Myxococcus guangdongensis: one gene and its partner. The main gene of each other region encodes a partner of the protein of the gene in region 2 in a complex. Links are inferred from orthologs where the notes say so. Each region holds a gene or a part of one and is shown on either strand. Other genes may lie near its edges. The genes, in order: carA and carB.

Evidence for each region.
Region 1: the proteins of carB (region 2) and carA are in contact, whole or in part, in a solved structure (PDB 1KEE), measured with the Escherichia coli proteins. The link is inferred for Myxococcus guangdongensis from one-to-one orthologs.

The regions. Positions count from the first base shown.
Region 1 is NZ_JAJVKW010000004.1:690,254-696,884, reverse strand. Bases 1,390-4,388 are described here. They hold carA (glutamine-hydrolyzing carbamoyl-phosphate synthase small subunit), read right to left. Parts: upstream 3,452-4,388; coding sequence 2,327-3,451; downstream 1,390-2,326. Other genes in these bases: LXT21_RS15895 (dihydroorotase), read right to left, coding at 3,451-4,388; LXT21_RS15905 (hypothetical protein), read right to left, coding at 1,646-2,311; pyk (pyruvate kinase), read left to right, coding at 1,390-1,626. Also shown: LXT21_RS15915 (bifunctional nuclease family protein), read left to right, coding at 1-76; more of pyk, read left to right, coding at 226-1,389; more of LXT21_RS15895, read right to left, coding at 4,389-4,755; LXT21_RS15890 (aspartate carbamoyltransferase catalytic subunit), read right to left, coding at 4,752-5,645; lepB (signal peptidase I), read right to left, coding at 5,731-6,631. UniProt on the Escherichia coli protein: Small subunit of the glutamine-dependent carbamoyl phosphate synthetase (CPSase).
Region 2 is NZ_JAJVKW010000004.1:441,136-448,614, reverse strand. Bases 2,877-6,723 are described here. They hold carB (carbamoyl-phosphate synthase large subunit), read right to left. Parts: upstream 6,332-6,723; coding sequence 3,077-6,331; downstream 2,877-3,076. Other genes in these bases: LXT21_RS15225 (hypothetical protein), read left to right, coding at 6,485-6,723. Outside these bases: LXT21_RS15240 (DUF6119 family protein), read left to right, coding at 1-1,406; LXT21_RS15235 (hypothetical protein), read right to left, coding at 1,483-2,271; more of LXT21_RS15225, read left to right, coding at 6,724-7,249; LXT21_RS15220 (pyridoxal phosphate-dependent aminotransferase), read right to left, coding at 7,308-7,479. UniProt on the Escherichia coli protein: Large subunit of the glutamine-dependent carbamoyl phosphate synthetase (CPSase).

The DNA of each region.
Region 1 (6,631 bases), 250 kb from region 2 along the record:
GGACGCGGAGGTGCTGCCGCCGGGCCACCCGCCGCTGGGCGCGCCCAAGGGCACGGGGAAGATCCTCGAGCTGTGACGCGGCTCACGGGACGCGAGAAAGCCCGGCCCCCCCTCCCAGGGAAGCCGGGCTTTCTTGCTGAAGCTCGGTACTTGGAAGCGAAGAGTTAGTCCCCCGAGCGCGAAGCTGTCAAGCCACGCACCCGGGCGCCTAGGATGCGCGCACCTATGCGCAAGGCGAAGATCATCTGCACCCTGGGGCCCGCAACGAGCTCGCTGGAGGCCATCGAGGGCCTCATCCGCGCGGGCATGAACGTGGCGCGGCTGAACTTCTCGCACGGCACGCATGACGAGCACCGCCAGCGGGTGTCCCTCATCCGCAAGGCCGCCCAGCGGCTGAAGCTGCCGGTGGCCATCCTCCAGGACATCCAGGGTCCGAAGATCCGCCTCGGAAAGTTCGAAGGTGGACAGCTCGTGGTGAAACCCGGCCAGCGCGTCACCGTGACGACCCGGGCCGTGGTGGGTCAGGGCGACATCATCCCCACCCCCATCAAGTCGCTGGTGAAGGACGTGGCGCCCAAGGACGCCATCCTCCTGGACGACGGCCGGGTGCGCCTGCGCGTGCGCAAGGTGTCCGGCCAGGACGTGACGTGCGAGGTGGAGGTGGGCGGCCTCCTCAAGGACCACAAGGGGCTGAACCTGCCCGGCTCGCCCATGTCGGTGCCCACGATTACGTCCAAGGACGAGGCGGACCTCGCCTTCGGCCAGGACGTGGGCGTGGACTACGTGGCGCTGTCCTTCGTGCGCACCGCCGAGGACATCCACCGCGCCCGCAAGCACGTGGCGAAGAACAAGACGCCGCTCATCGCCAAGATTGAGAAGCCCCAGGCCGTGGAGCAGCTGGAGGCCATCGCCCGCGCCGCGGACGGCATCATGGTGGCGCGTGGGGACTTGGGCGTGGAGATGCCCCTGGAGCAGCTGCCCGCCATCCAGAAGCACATGGTGAAGGTGGTGAACCAGATGGGCGGCCTGGTCATCGTCGCCACGGAGATGCTGGAGAGCATGGTGGTCAACCCCCGCCCCACGCGCGCGGAGGTGTCCGACGTGGCCAACGCGATTCTGGACGGCGCGGACGCGGTGATGCTGTCGGGTGAGACGGCCGCGGGGCGCTACCCCACGGAGGCCGCGGCCACCATGGCGCGCATCGTCGAGGAGACCGAGCGCGGCGTGACGCGCCACCAGCACCACTCGCCCTTCGAGCGCTCGGAGGATTTGGGCACCGGCGTGGCGGCGGCGGCGGTGGCGGCGGCCAGTCAGCTCAACATCGGGACGATTGTCGCGTACACGGAGAGCGGCCACACCGCGCGCCTCATCTCCGAGTTCCGGCCCAACGCGCGCATCATCGCGCTCACGCCGAGCGAGACCACCGTCCACCGGATGTCGCTGTACTGGGGCGTGACGGGGCTGCAGGTGCGCCGGGTGCGCTCCACCGACGCGATGCTCAGCCAGGTGCGCAAGCTGTGCCTGCGCGAGGGCATCTGCGCGGAGGGCGCGCCCGTCGTGGTGGTGGCGGGCGTGCCGCTGAACGTCCCCGGGAACACGAATCTGATGAGCATCCACCGCGTGTGAGCGCGGTGGACGCGCGTCGTCAGAGCACCTTCTGCTCGAAGTCGTAGATCTTCTCGACGGAGAGCTGGCGGTAGCGGTCCATGTTGAGGGCGCGGCGGGCGCACTCCCAGACGAGCTCGTTGGGGGTGCGCTGCGGCTCCTTCTTCTTGCGGCGCTTGACCTCGGCCTTGATGGACTTCAGCGCCACGCGCGGGTGGTAGCAGAAGGCGGAGGAGAACAGCAGGTGCCCGCCGAAGGGGATGAGCCGGGCCTCCAGGATGTCGCCCGCCTCCAGCCCCGCGATGTGACGGCGCTCCGTCACGTCGAAGTCCTTGCCCGAGTACAGCTCGCGCAGCCGCACCAGGCCCTTGGCCAGCTTCCGGACCTCGAAGAGCCCGTGCACCGTCTCGGTGAAGCTGCGGAAGGCGTTGGCCTCCTCGGGCGGGGTGTTGGCGAGCCGCTGCTCGTAGAACTCCACGGCCGGCGTCTTGCCGGTGAGCGTCGAGACGCGGTCGTAGAGGTAGAAGTCGAGGAACGACGCCATGCGCAGCTCGAAGAGCTTGTCGTCCTCGAAGACCTCGCCCGTCAGGCGGAAGTACTCCGCCTTGGCCGCGAGGAGGTCCTCCTTCCGGGACTCCGCGCTGCCGAAGGCGATGAGCTGGTCCAGGTACGGCTGGTAGGAGAGCGGTGACAGCGGGGAGTCCATATTGGGTGGTTGATCCTACCCCGCCATCAGCTTCGCGAAGCGGCCGAAGAGATAGCGTGCGTCATGTGGGCCCGGAGAGGCCTCGGGGTGGTACTGCACGCTGAAGGCCCGCGCGTCCGGGACGGCCAGGCCCTCCACCGTGCCATCGTTGAGGTTGATGTGCGTCACCACGGCCTTGCCCTTGAGGCTGGCGTCGTCCACGGCGAACCCGTGGTTCTGCGCGGTGATCTCCACCTTGCCCGTCGTCAAATCCTTCACGGGCTGGTTGCCGCCGCGGTGGCCGAACTTCATCTTGTACGTCCGGCCGCCCAGCGCCAGGGCCATGATCTGATGCCCCAGGCAGATGCCGAACACGGGCACCTTGCCGAGCAGCGCCGCCACCGTGCGGTCCGCGCCCTTCACCGCCGCCGGGTCGCCAGGACCGTTGGCCAGGAAGACGCCGTGGGGCTTGCGGGCCAGCACCTCGTCCGCCGTGGTGTTTGACGGCACCACCGTCACCCGGCAGCCCACGTCCACGAGGAAGTGCAGCATCGACTTCTTCAGGCCGTAGTCGTACGCGACGACGTCGAAGCGCGGCGCACCCTGGGGGTGGGCCTCGCCGATGCCGGTGAAGACGTCCGGCGAGGGCGCGGTGAAGGTGTACGGCGTCTTGGTGGACACGCCGGTGGCCAGGTCCAGGCCCTCCATGCCGTGCGCCGTGCGGGCGCGCTCGGCCAGGGCCGTCGGGGACAGGCCCTCGCTGGAGATGACGCCCATCTGCGCGCCGTGGGTGCGCAGGTGCCGGACCAGACGACGGGTGTCCAGGCCCTCGATGCCCGCGACGTCGTGGCGCTTGAGGTACGCGTCCAGCGACTCCTGCGAGCGCCAGTTGGAGGGCTGGCTCGCGAGGGCGCGCACCACCATGCCCACCGCGTGCGGCTTGCCCGCCTCCTCGTCTTCCGGCGTCGTGCCGACGTTGCCCATCTCCGGGTAGGACATGGTGACGATCTGCCCGACGTACGAGGGGTCCGTGAGGATCTCCTGGTAGCCGTACATGGACGTGTTGAAGACCACCTCACCCACCGTCTCGCCGACCGCGCCGAAAGCGCGGCCCTCGAAGGTGGTGCCATCCGCCAGGGCGAGCACTGCCCGCTTCGTCATCACCGCGACTCCTTCACCTGACCGTCGGCGTACACCTTCCGGCCAGAAACCCAGGTCTGCACCACGCGTCCCTTCTGCTTACGGCCATGGAAGGGGGTATTCCGGCTGCGGGAATAGAACCGGTGGGCATCCACCGTCCACTCCTCCGAGGGGTCCACCACGGTGATGTCCGCTGGAGCCCCGGGGGCCAGGTGGCCGCCCGGCAGGCCGAACGCCTTCGCCGGGCCGTGCGAGAGCAGCTCCACCGCCCGCTTCGCGTCCAGCCGCCCCGCGTGCACCAGCTCCATCGTCAGCCCCAGGGCCGTCTCCAGCCCCACGATTCCGTTGATGCCCTTCTCGAACTCCACCTGCTTGTCCAGCACGCCGTGGGGCGCGTGGTCCGTGGCGATGGCGTCGATGGTCCCGTCGACGATGGCCTCGCGCAGCGCCTCCACGTCGCGGTCGGCGCGCAGGGGCGGCGCCATCTTCGCGTGCGTGTCGTAGTCCCCCACCGCCCGGTCATCCAGGATGAGGTGGTGCGGCGTCACCTCGGCCGTCACGAACAGGCCCCGGCGCTTCGCCTCGCGGATGAGCCGCACGCTGCCCTCGCAGGACACGTGGGCGATGTGCAGCCGGCCCTTCGTCTCCTCGAGCAGGACGAGGTCCCGGGCCACCATGGCCACCTCGGCGGACGCGGGGATGCCGCGCAGGCCCAGGCGCGTGGACGTGGGGCCCTCGTGCATGGCGCCCCCGGCGGACAGCGTGAGGTCCTCCTCGTGCACCATCACCGGCACGCCGAACAGCGTGGCGTACTGCAGCGCGCGGCGCATCAGGGCCGCGTTCATCACCGGCTTGCCGTCGTCGGTGATCGCCACGCAGCCGGAGGAGATGAGCTCACCCGTCTCCGCCAGCTCCTCGCCCTTGAGGCCCTTGGTGATGGCCCCCGCGGGGTACACGTGGCACAGGTTGGCGGCGCGGGCGCGTGACAGCACCAGCTCCGTGACGAGCCCGCTGTCGTTGACCACCTTGGTGTTGGGCATCGCCACCACGGCGGTGAAGCCTCCGGCCACGGCGGCGCGGCAGCCGGTGAGCACCGTCTCCTTGCCCTCCTCGCCCGGCTCGCGCAGGTGCACGTGCAGGTCGATGAAGCCCGGCAGCACCCACTTGCCGTCGGCCTCCACCACCTCGGCGCCCGCGGGCACCGCCAGCGGCGCGTCGGAGACCTGGGCCACCTTGCCGTCCTGCACCAGGACGTCCCGCACGCCGTCCACGCCGTTGCGCGGGTCGATGACGCGCCCTCTGCGGAAAAGCACCGTGGCACTCATGACGTGCAGACCTCGAGGATGGCCCGCCGCACGGCGACGCCGTTGGACACCTGCTCCAGGATGACGCTGCGCTCCCCGTCCGCCACCGAGGGGGCCAGCTCCAGCCCTCGGTTGATGGGGCCCGGGTGCATCACCAGCGCGCCCGCCTTCATCCGCTCCTCGCGCGCGGCGGTGAGGCCGAAGAGCCGCGAGTACTCCTTCGTGGAGGGCAGGAAGGCCTCGCCCATCCGCTCGAGCTGCAGGCGCAGGCACATCACCGCGTCCGCCTGCGGCAGCGCCGCGTCCAGGTTGTGCGTCACCTCCGCGCCCAGCGCCTCCAGCCCCGGGGGCATCAGCGTGGGCGGTCCGCAGACCACCACCCGCGCGCCCAGCGCCTTCAGGCACCAGAGGTTGGAGCGGGCCACGCGGCTGTGGAGGATGTCGCCGACGATGAGCACCGTGCGCCCGTCCAGGCCGCCCCAGCGCTGGCGCAGCGTGAAGGCGTCCAGCAGCGCCTGGGAGGGGTGCTCGTGGGTGCCATCCCCCGCGTTGATGACGGCGCAGCGCACATGTTTGGCCACCAGGTGCGGCGCGCCCGAGGAGCGGTGCCGCATGACGATGGCCACCGGCCCCGTCGCCTCGATGTTCCGGGCGGTGTCCAGCAGCGTCTCGCCCTTGGAGGTGGACGAGCCGGAGGGGCTCCAGTTGAGCACCCCCGCTCCCAGGCCGCGAGCAGCCATGTGGAACGAGGTGCGCGTGCGCGTCGAGTCCTCGAAGAAGAGGTTGGCGACGACCTTGCCGCGCAGGGTGTGGGTGGCATCCGGGCCACCGGGGAGGTGCGCGCGCGCCCTGTCGAGCACCGCTTCGAGCTCGTCCCGGCGCCAGCCTTCGATTCCAAGGAGGTGTCTCATGGCCGGGGCCGCCGCGTACCCCGGGCCGTGCGGCGCGTCAAGCACCGTCCGAGGCACGCCGGGCTGCTTGCCCCTGACGTGTGGGTCAGCGCACGGGCTCGAAGAAGCGGTCCACCCGCAGGCCGGTGCCGCCGAACAGCCCGTGCAACAGACCGCCGTGGCTCACGGACAGCCACATCACCAGGGCCTTGCCCTTGATGTGGCCATACGGGACGAACTCCGTCCTGCCGTAGCCGGTGACGCCCAGGCCGTGGCGGCTGTCCGCGCTGTTGTCCCGGTTGTCGCCCATCACGAAGACGTGGCCCTCGGGGACGACGTAGGGCCCCTCGTGACGAGGCGTCCGCGTGGGCGTCTGGAGCACCGCGTGCGACACACCTCCCAGGTCCTCCTGGTAGAGCGCCTCCCGTCGCGCCATCCACGTCCCCTCGGCGAGGTCATGGACGACGTACTCCGGGTCCTCGAGCTGGCGCGCCTGCGGCTGACCGTTCAGGTGCACCACCCCGTCGAACAGCTCCACCGTGTCCCCCGGCACGCCCACCACGCGCTTGATGTAGTCGGCGGACGTGTCGACCGGGTTGTTGAACACGACGACATCCCCTCGGGCTGGTGGGCGCAGGATGACGAACGGCACCACGTTGGCGAATGGCACGCGCACGCCGTAGATGAACTTGTTGATGAGGACGAAGTCGCCGATGTGCAGCGTGGGCAGCATGGAGCCGGACGGAATCCGGTAGGGCTCCACGCAGGCGGTGCGGAACACCAGGGCGATGAGCAGGAGCTTCGCGACGCCGCCGAGGAGCTCCACGGAGGACTCCTTGCGGAAGGCCCCCAGGTGTCGCTCGGTGAGGGCCGACAGGAGCTTCACCTCGCCGTGAAGGACGTCCGCGTCGCCTCGCACCGAGGCGGCCTCCACCTTCAGCGCCTGCTCGGCGACCAGCTCGCCCGTCCCCGCCGCCAGCGCCTGCTTCGCCTGCGCCCGGGACAGG
Region 2 (7,479 bases):
ATCACCTCATCAACAAGGACGTCATCGAGCCCCAGTTCGGCTTGCTGACCACACTCAATGGAGTTGACCCTGAGCGCCTCAAGCTCGTCGACTCCAAGCGTATCGGCGTTCAGACGCTCCAGAAACGAGAAGCCTCCAACCTCGAAACGAAGCTCGCGGATTTCGACTTCGAGTTCGACGCAGAGCTCCTGCACATCGTCTCCGGAGCCTGCGCTGACGAGAAGCTCGGGACGCGGATTCGTGGCTCGGATAGCCTCCTGCTCACGAGCAAGCTCGACTTCGAGGCGCTGCCCGAAAAATGCCTGTCAATCCACAAGACCTTTCGCGAGGACACCTACCAGAAAAAGTTCAGCTTCATCGATCACATCAAACCTGAGAAGAGCGCACGCACCTTGGACAAGCTGGACTCAAAGCTGGTCGAAGCCCTCAACCAGCGTCTAACGACCGCGAAGCTCTCCGTCGCCTATCCGGATCAGATCGACTACGAGGCGAACTCCCACTATGTGCTCCAGGGGCGCGGCAGCCACCGTGAATTCAACGAGGTCACCCTACCCGCACTCTATGACTACCTCGGTGACGATGAGGTCGAGTTCGCCGACCTCAAGAAGATCCGGATCACGGGTATCGAGGTCGATTCGGGAGCAATGAGACAGACTGCGGCGGAGCCACTTCACGCCTACCTCACCTATGAAGTGGACCTCGATGGCATCAAGTTTGTGCTCTGCAATCGGAAATGGTACCGCATCAGCAACGACTATCTCGACCAGATACAGCAAGAGCTCGCCACGCTCATCCTCCCGAGTGAAACACCAGGGCTCAAGCCCTGGCATCAAACCCTCAACAAAAAAGAAAAACTGACACACATCGAAGGTGACTACAACATCCAGTACAAACAGGATGCCGATTTCCTGTACATGGACAAAGAGCTCTTCACCTTTGGCCCTGGCCTTGGTCACAGCAAGATCGAGATCGCGGACCTCTTCCATCGCCCGAGCAAGAAGCTGTTCTGCGTGAAGCGCCTGAACGACTCGGCCACACTCAGCCACCTCTTCTCTCAGGCCACCGTCTCAGCGGACCTCTTCCGGCAGCACGCCCCCTACCGGGACAAGTTCGTCACCGAAGTCACGCGGCAGTGGCCTTCACAAACCTTCTCTCACGAAGACATCGACTCCCTGCGGTTCGTCTATGCCCTTGGCACCGAGCGGACAGAGCCGCTGTTGGAGATCCTCCCCATCTTCAGCAAGGTCATGCTCCTCAAGCACGCGCGGATGCTCCAGCGAACACGTTTCAAGGTCGAGATCGCCCGGGTCGAAATGAAGCCGGGAACAGCACCCGCCGCGCCGGCGGTCACGTTTCCCAGACGGAGACGGAAGCAACAGACCACCACCTCCCAGTCCTCTCCGTGACAACACGAAACCGGAGCGCCACGGAGGCTTCCGGCCTCGCTCGCGGCTCATGGCGCCCCACTGGACGGGCATACACTCAGAACTGCGAGCCGTCGCGGCATCCACCAGAACTGGAGCTGCTGGAGAGTGACACCGACTGGTCCTCGACGTCCCCGTTCTCCCGTCGTTCGACGTCGAAGCACCACGGACAGGCAGTCAGGCCATCCTCTTCCGCGTCCTCGCGGGAGCAGAGCACCAGCGAAGGGAGTGTGTTCATCGAGAATTCTATCCCGCCCCCCTCTCGAGAATGGAGCGAGTGATGGGTGCGGAACTTTCCGGGCACCGTCTTGCAGGTGGGATCCAGATGATAGTGACGAGCCGCGGGACCCGGGACAACGAACACCTTCTGATCGCCATCCACGGAGAGGGAGTCGAGCTTCACGTGCTCGACGGTGTCTGGACGTGGGTTCTGCGGAAGCGCTTGAGGGAGCGTCCCCGAGACAAAGGCTTGGTGAAGACGGGTCCGGATGCACTCTTCAACGCTCTCGGCCGTGTCTTCGGCGCCCGAAGCCTCCAACCAATGTACCAGCAAGGCGATCTCCCGCTGGGGAACAGCATGACGCTGGGTCAGGTACTCAAGGGCTTCCTGATTCGACGAGCTCCCTGGAGCGCCCACGATTTCATAGCGCCGCCGCATGTTGCCGGAACCCGTACCATGGACAGCCATGGGAAACTTTCCGCCGTACCAGCTCTCCTTGAACCGCCCATCTGTCAGCAGCCCGTCGTCCCAGTAGTAGCGACTGTGAAAGGCCTTGGCGAACGTGAACCGCTTGGTGCCCTTTCGCCCATAGGTACATTCGCTGCGGATGAGGTCGAGCAGGAACACGCTCGTCGCCAGGTGGCCTGGTTTCGCGAGGCCTCGACGCCGAACATCAACACCACGAGCGCATCAAAGAAGGCTCCGTGCGCGCGATCCTGCCGGAAGTCCAACAGGGTGGGCTTGTCCATCATGCGACGGAGCAAATCGATGGCGATGTCGCGATCCGTCAAGGTGGTCGTCGATAGGATCGTCGTGAGGTGTTGCGCGATCTGCTCATAGTTCAAATCAGGTTTGGGAGAAGAGCCATAGGACACGGGGAAATGGACCCGCTCGCTGAACTTCTGGCGGGATTTCCGGCGACCAAGACCTGACTCTGCATCGGCACCCGGATGGGGACGCGGGTCGGACGCCTGCGGTTATCTGTGACAGCCAAGACGCCACTCATCCGAATCCAGTAGTGGAATCTCTCCTTGTTCTCATCATCGGGATTCGAGACCAGGCGCAAGACCTCCGCATCGAGTATCGCCAGGAGCTTGACGCCAGAGATCCGTCCGAAACGTGTCTTCATGTGCCCCCCACTCCTCTCTTCGAGACTTGAGCACGCATTGACACAAGCCACGCTCGGCGTGCCGTACCACGACCAACCCGAGGCGCCTGCGGCAAGGCGGTTCACTGGCAGTCACTGCGTCTTCCGTGCCATGGGCCCGATGCAAGGACTCACAAGAGGAGCGCCCAGACAGACTTGCCCGCAGCATGGACAGGCAGGACGCAGTTGCGTTTCGCCGGGACTCAGCCCCCGAAAACACCACGGCCCCGCTCCCAAGACAGGGAACGGGGCCGCGATTGACCTCAAGACGGACTGCTCTGAATCCTACCGGCGCGCCTTGCCCGGCACCGTGCTCGTGACGCCCAGGTACTCCTGGAGCGGCTTGACCTCCAGGTCCGCGCGCTTGAGCGACTCCAGCGCGCCCACTGCCATGCGCGCCGCCTGCACCGTCGTGTAGTACGGCACCGAGTGCATCAACGACTCACGGCGAATCGAGAAGCTGTCGGAAATCTCCTGCTTGCCGAAGGTGGTGTTGATGACCAGCACGATCTCCCCGTCGACGATCTTGTCGACGATGTTCGGCCGGCCCTCCTTCACCTTCTGCACCACCTGCGCCTCGATGCCCTTCGTCGCCAGGTACTTGTGTGTCCCCGCCGTCACGATGAGCGTGAACCCCATCGCCCGCAGGCGCCGCGCCAGGTCCACCACCGCCGGCTTGTCGTCGTCCTTCACGGAGATGAACACCTTGCCGCTCTTCGGCAGCTTCACCCCCGCCGCCAGCTGGCTCTTCGCAAAGGCCGACGCGTAGTCCTGCGCCAGGCCCATCACCTCGCCCGTCGACTTCATCTCGGGCCCCAGGATGACGTCCACGCCCGCGAAGCGCGCGAACGGGAACACGCTCTCCTTCACCGCGACGTGGTTCATCTGGGGCTCCTGCGTCGCCCCCAGCTCCACCAGCGTCTTGCCCACCATGCACAGCGCGGCGATCTTCGCCATCGCCACACCCGTGGCCTTCGAGATGAACGGCACCGTGCGGCTCGCACGCGGGTTCACTTCCAGGATGTAGATGGTCTTCCCCTGGATGGCGAACTGCACGTTCATCAGCCCCACCACGCCCAGCTCCTGCGCTAGCGCAATCGCCTGGTCCTTCATCCGCTCCACCAGGTCCGGCGACAACGAGTGCGGCGGCAGCGTCGCCGCCGCGTCACCCGAGTGCACCCCTGCCTCCTGGATGTGCTCCAGCACCCCGCCAATCATCACCGCGCCCGTCCGGTCCGCCACCAGGTCCAGATCCACCTCGATGGCGTCCTTCAGGAACCGGTCGATGAGCACCGGGTGCTCCGGCGACGCGCTCACCGCCTCGCGCATGTACCGCTCCAGGCTGGACGCGTCGTACACCGTCTCCATCGCCCGCCCGCCCAGCACGTACGAGGGACGCACCATCACCGGATAGCCGATGCGCTCGGCCACCTTGAACGCCTCCGCGTGGCTGCGCGCCACCCCGTTCTCCGGCTGCGTCAGCCCCAGCTTCTCGATGAGCGCGCTGAACCGCTCGCGGTCCTCCGCCCGGTCAATCGCGTCCGGCGGCGTCCCGAGAATCGGCAGGCCCGCCTTCTCCAGCGGCACCGAGATGCGCAGCGGCGTCTGCCCGCCGAACTGGACAATCGCCCCCACCGGCTTCTCGCGCTGGGACACCTCGAGCACGTCCTCAATCGTCAGCGGCTCGAAGTACAGCCGGTCCGACGTGTCGTAGTCTGTCGACACCGTCTCCGGGTTGCAGTTGACCATCACCGTCTCGTACCCGGCCTCGCGCAGCGCGAAGGCCGCGTGCACGCACGCGTAGTCGAACTCGATGCCCTGCCCAATCCGGATGGGACCGCTGCCCAGGATGAGCACCTTCTGCCGGTCCGTCGGAGGCGCCTCGTCCTCCTCCTCGTACGTCGAATACAGGTACGGCGTGAAGGCCTCGAACTCCGCCGCGCACGTGTCCACCCGCTTGAACACCGGACGGATGCTGCGCGAGTGCCGGTGCGCCCGCACCTCCTCCTCCGGGTAGCCGAGCAGCTTGCCCAGGTACTTGTCGGAGAAGCCGTGCGCCTTCGCCTGCCGCAGCACCTCGTCCGGCAGCTGGTCCAACCGGCCGTACTCCTGGATGGACTGCGCCTCGCGCACCAACATCTCGATGTAGCGCAGGAACCACGGGTCGATGGCGGACAGCTGGTGCACGTCCGCCACCGTCAGGCCCTCGCGGAAGGCCTGGGCCACGAACCACGGCCGCTCGGGGCGCGGGATGCGCAGCGCCTCGCGCAGCACCTTCTCGCGCTCCTCCTTCTCCTGCGGCAGCTCGGGCGGCTCCAGCCCCACGCGCCCCAGCTCCATCGAGCGCAGCGCCTTCATGTACGCCTCGGGGAAGGTCCGGCCGATGGCCATCACCTCGCCCACCGAGCGCATGCTCGTGGTCAACGTCCGGTCCGCGTGCGGGAACTTCTCGAAGTTGAAGCGCGGCACCTTCACCACCACGTAGTCCAGCGTCGGCTCGAACGAGGCCGGCGTGTCGCGGGTGATGTCGTTGCGCAGCTCGTCCAGCGTGTAGCCCAGGGCCAGCTTCGCGGCGATCTTCGCGATGGGATACCCCGTCGCCTTCGACGCCAGCGCGCTGGAGCGGGACACGCGCGGGTTCATCTCGATGACCACCATGCGGCCATCCTTCGGGTGGATGCCGAACTGGATGTTGCTGCCACCCGTGTCGACGCCAATCTCCCGGATGATGGCCAGGGACGCCTGACGCATCCGCTGGTACTCGCGGTCCGTCAGCGTCTGCGCGGGCGCCACCGTGATGGAGTCACCCGTGTGCACCCCCATGGGGTCCAGGTTCTCGATGGAGCAGACGATGATGACGTTGTCCGCGGTGTCGCGGACCACCTCCAGCTCGTACTCCTTCCACCCCAGCACGCTCTCCTCGACGAGGATGGTGGACGTGGGCGAGGCCTTCAGGCCCGAGCGGCAGATGGTCTCGAACTCCTCGCGGTTGTAGGCGATGCCGCCGCCGGTGCCGCCGAGCGTGAAGGAGGGCCGGATGATGGACGGGAAGCCGATCTCCTCCACCAGCGACATGGCCTGGTCGAGCGTCGTCGCGTAGCCGCTCTTGGGCAGCGCCACGCCAATCTTCTGCATCGCCGCCTTGAAGAGCTGGCGGTCCTCGGCCTTGTTGATGGCCTCCAGCGACGCACCAATCAGCCGCACCCCGTACTTCTCCAGGATGCCCTGCTCGGCGAGCGCCTTGGCCAGGTTGAGGGCCGTCTGGCCCCCCATGGTGGGCAGGAGCGAGTCCGGCCGTTCGGCGGCGAGGATGCGCTCCGCCGCGTCGACGGTGATGGGCTCGATATAGGTGCGAAAGGCGAATTCGGGGTCCGTCATCACCGTGGCGGGGTTGCTGTTGAGCAGCACCACCTCCACGCCTTCATCCCGGAGAGCCTTGATGGCTTGGGTACCGGAGTAGTCGAACTCGACGGCCTGCCCGATGACAATCGGGCCCGAGCCAATCACCAGAACCTTGCGGATATCGGTACGCTTAGGCATCGGGGCGCCCCCATACCAACCTCTGCCCCGGCATGCACGGATGTTATGTGGCCGTGGCCTGCCGACCGCCCGGACGCCCGGTGCGCCGGGTCCACACCCGGCACGCGCCAAGGCGCCCCGCTCTGCTACGCTCCACCCCTTCTCGGAGGTCGCATGCGTCGCTGGTCCCTGGCCCTCATCCTCTCCCTCACGTCGCCCGCGCTCGCCCTGGCGCAGGAGACGCCCGAGCCCGCCGCCGCGCCCCCCGCCCCCCAGGAGCCCGCCGCCCAGGCCCCCGCCGCCCCGGCCCCCGTGAAGGCCGAGCCGCCCCCCGCCCCCGTCCCCAAGCCCGCCGAGGCCCCCGCCGCCGCCCCGGAGAAGCCCGCCGCCGAGGTGAAGCCTCCGCCGCCCAGGCGCGCCGAGCCCGTCGCCCCAGCGCCCGCACAGAAGCCCACCGCGGCGCCCACGACGGCCGCGGCGCCTGCGCCGATCATGCCCATGAACCTGCCGGCGGGGCTGGACACCTCGGAGCCCGCGCCGCCGTCGTCCCCGGAGGAGCTCAAGCGGCGCGACATCCAGACGAGCGCCCGCGTGCTCTTCCAGTTCCTGCTCACCGGCGATGTGCGCAGCACCGCCAACGAGCTGTTCTACCCGTTCCAGCTCGAGGACAAGCGCTACGCCACGCCCGAGGAGCTCGTCGCCGCGTGGGTGAAGCAGCTGCGACTGAAGCGCACGGACCTCATCACGCTCTACGACGTGGAGGTGCTCCCGCTCGAGGCGATGGAGAAGAAGTACGGCAAGGCCCCCGCCCGGCTCGGCCTGGACCTGCGTAACGCGAAGGACATCTGGGTGGCCGTGGGAAACCTCTCCGGCCGCGCCGCGGTGCTCGTCTACCGCCCGTATGGCGAGGAGCATCGCGCCTTCGCCTACACGGACTGAGGTGTCCTCTTCGCTCCGGCGTCGCGCTCAAGGGCGACACCGGAGCCGTCGAGGGACGTCAGCGCAGCGCCTGGACCAGCTCGCCCAGCCGCTCCAGCCCCTTGCCGAGCACCTGGCGCGAGGTCGCGAAGCTCATGCGGATGTAGCCCTCGGCGCCGAACGGATCTCCCGGCACCGCGGCGACACGGAAGTCGTCCAGCAGGATTTCGGAGAGCTGCACCGAGCCCGCC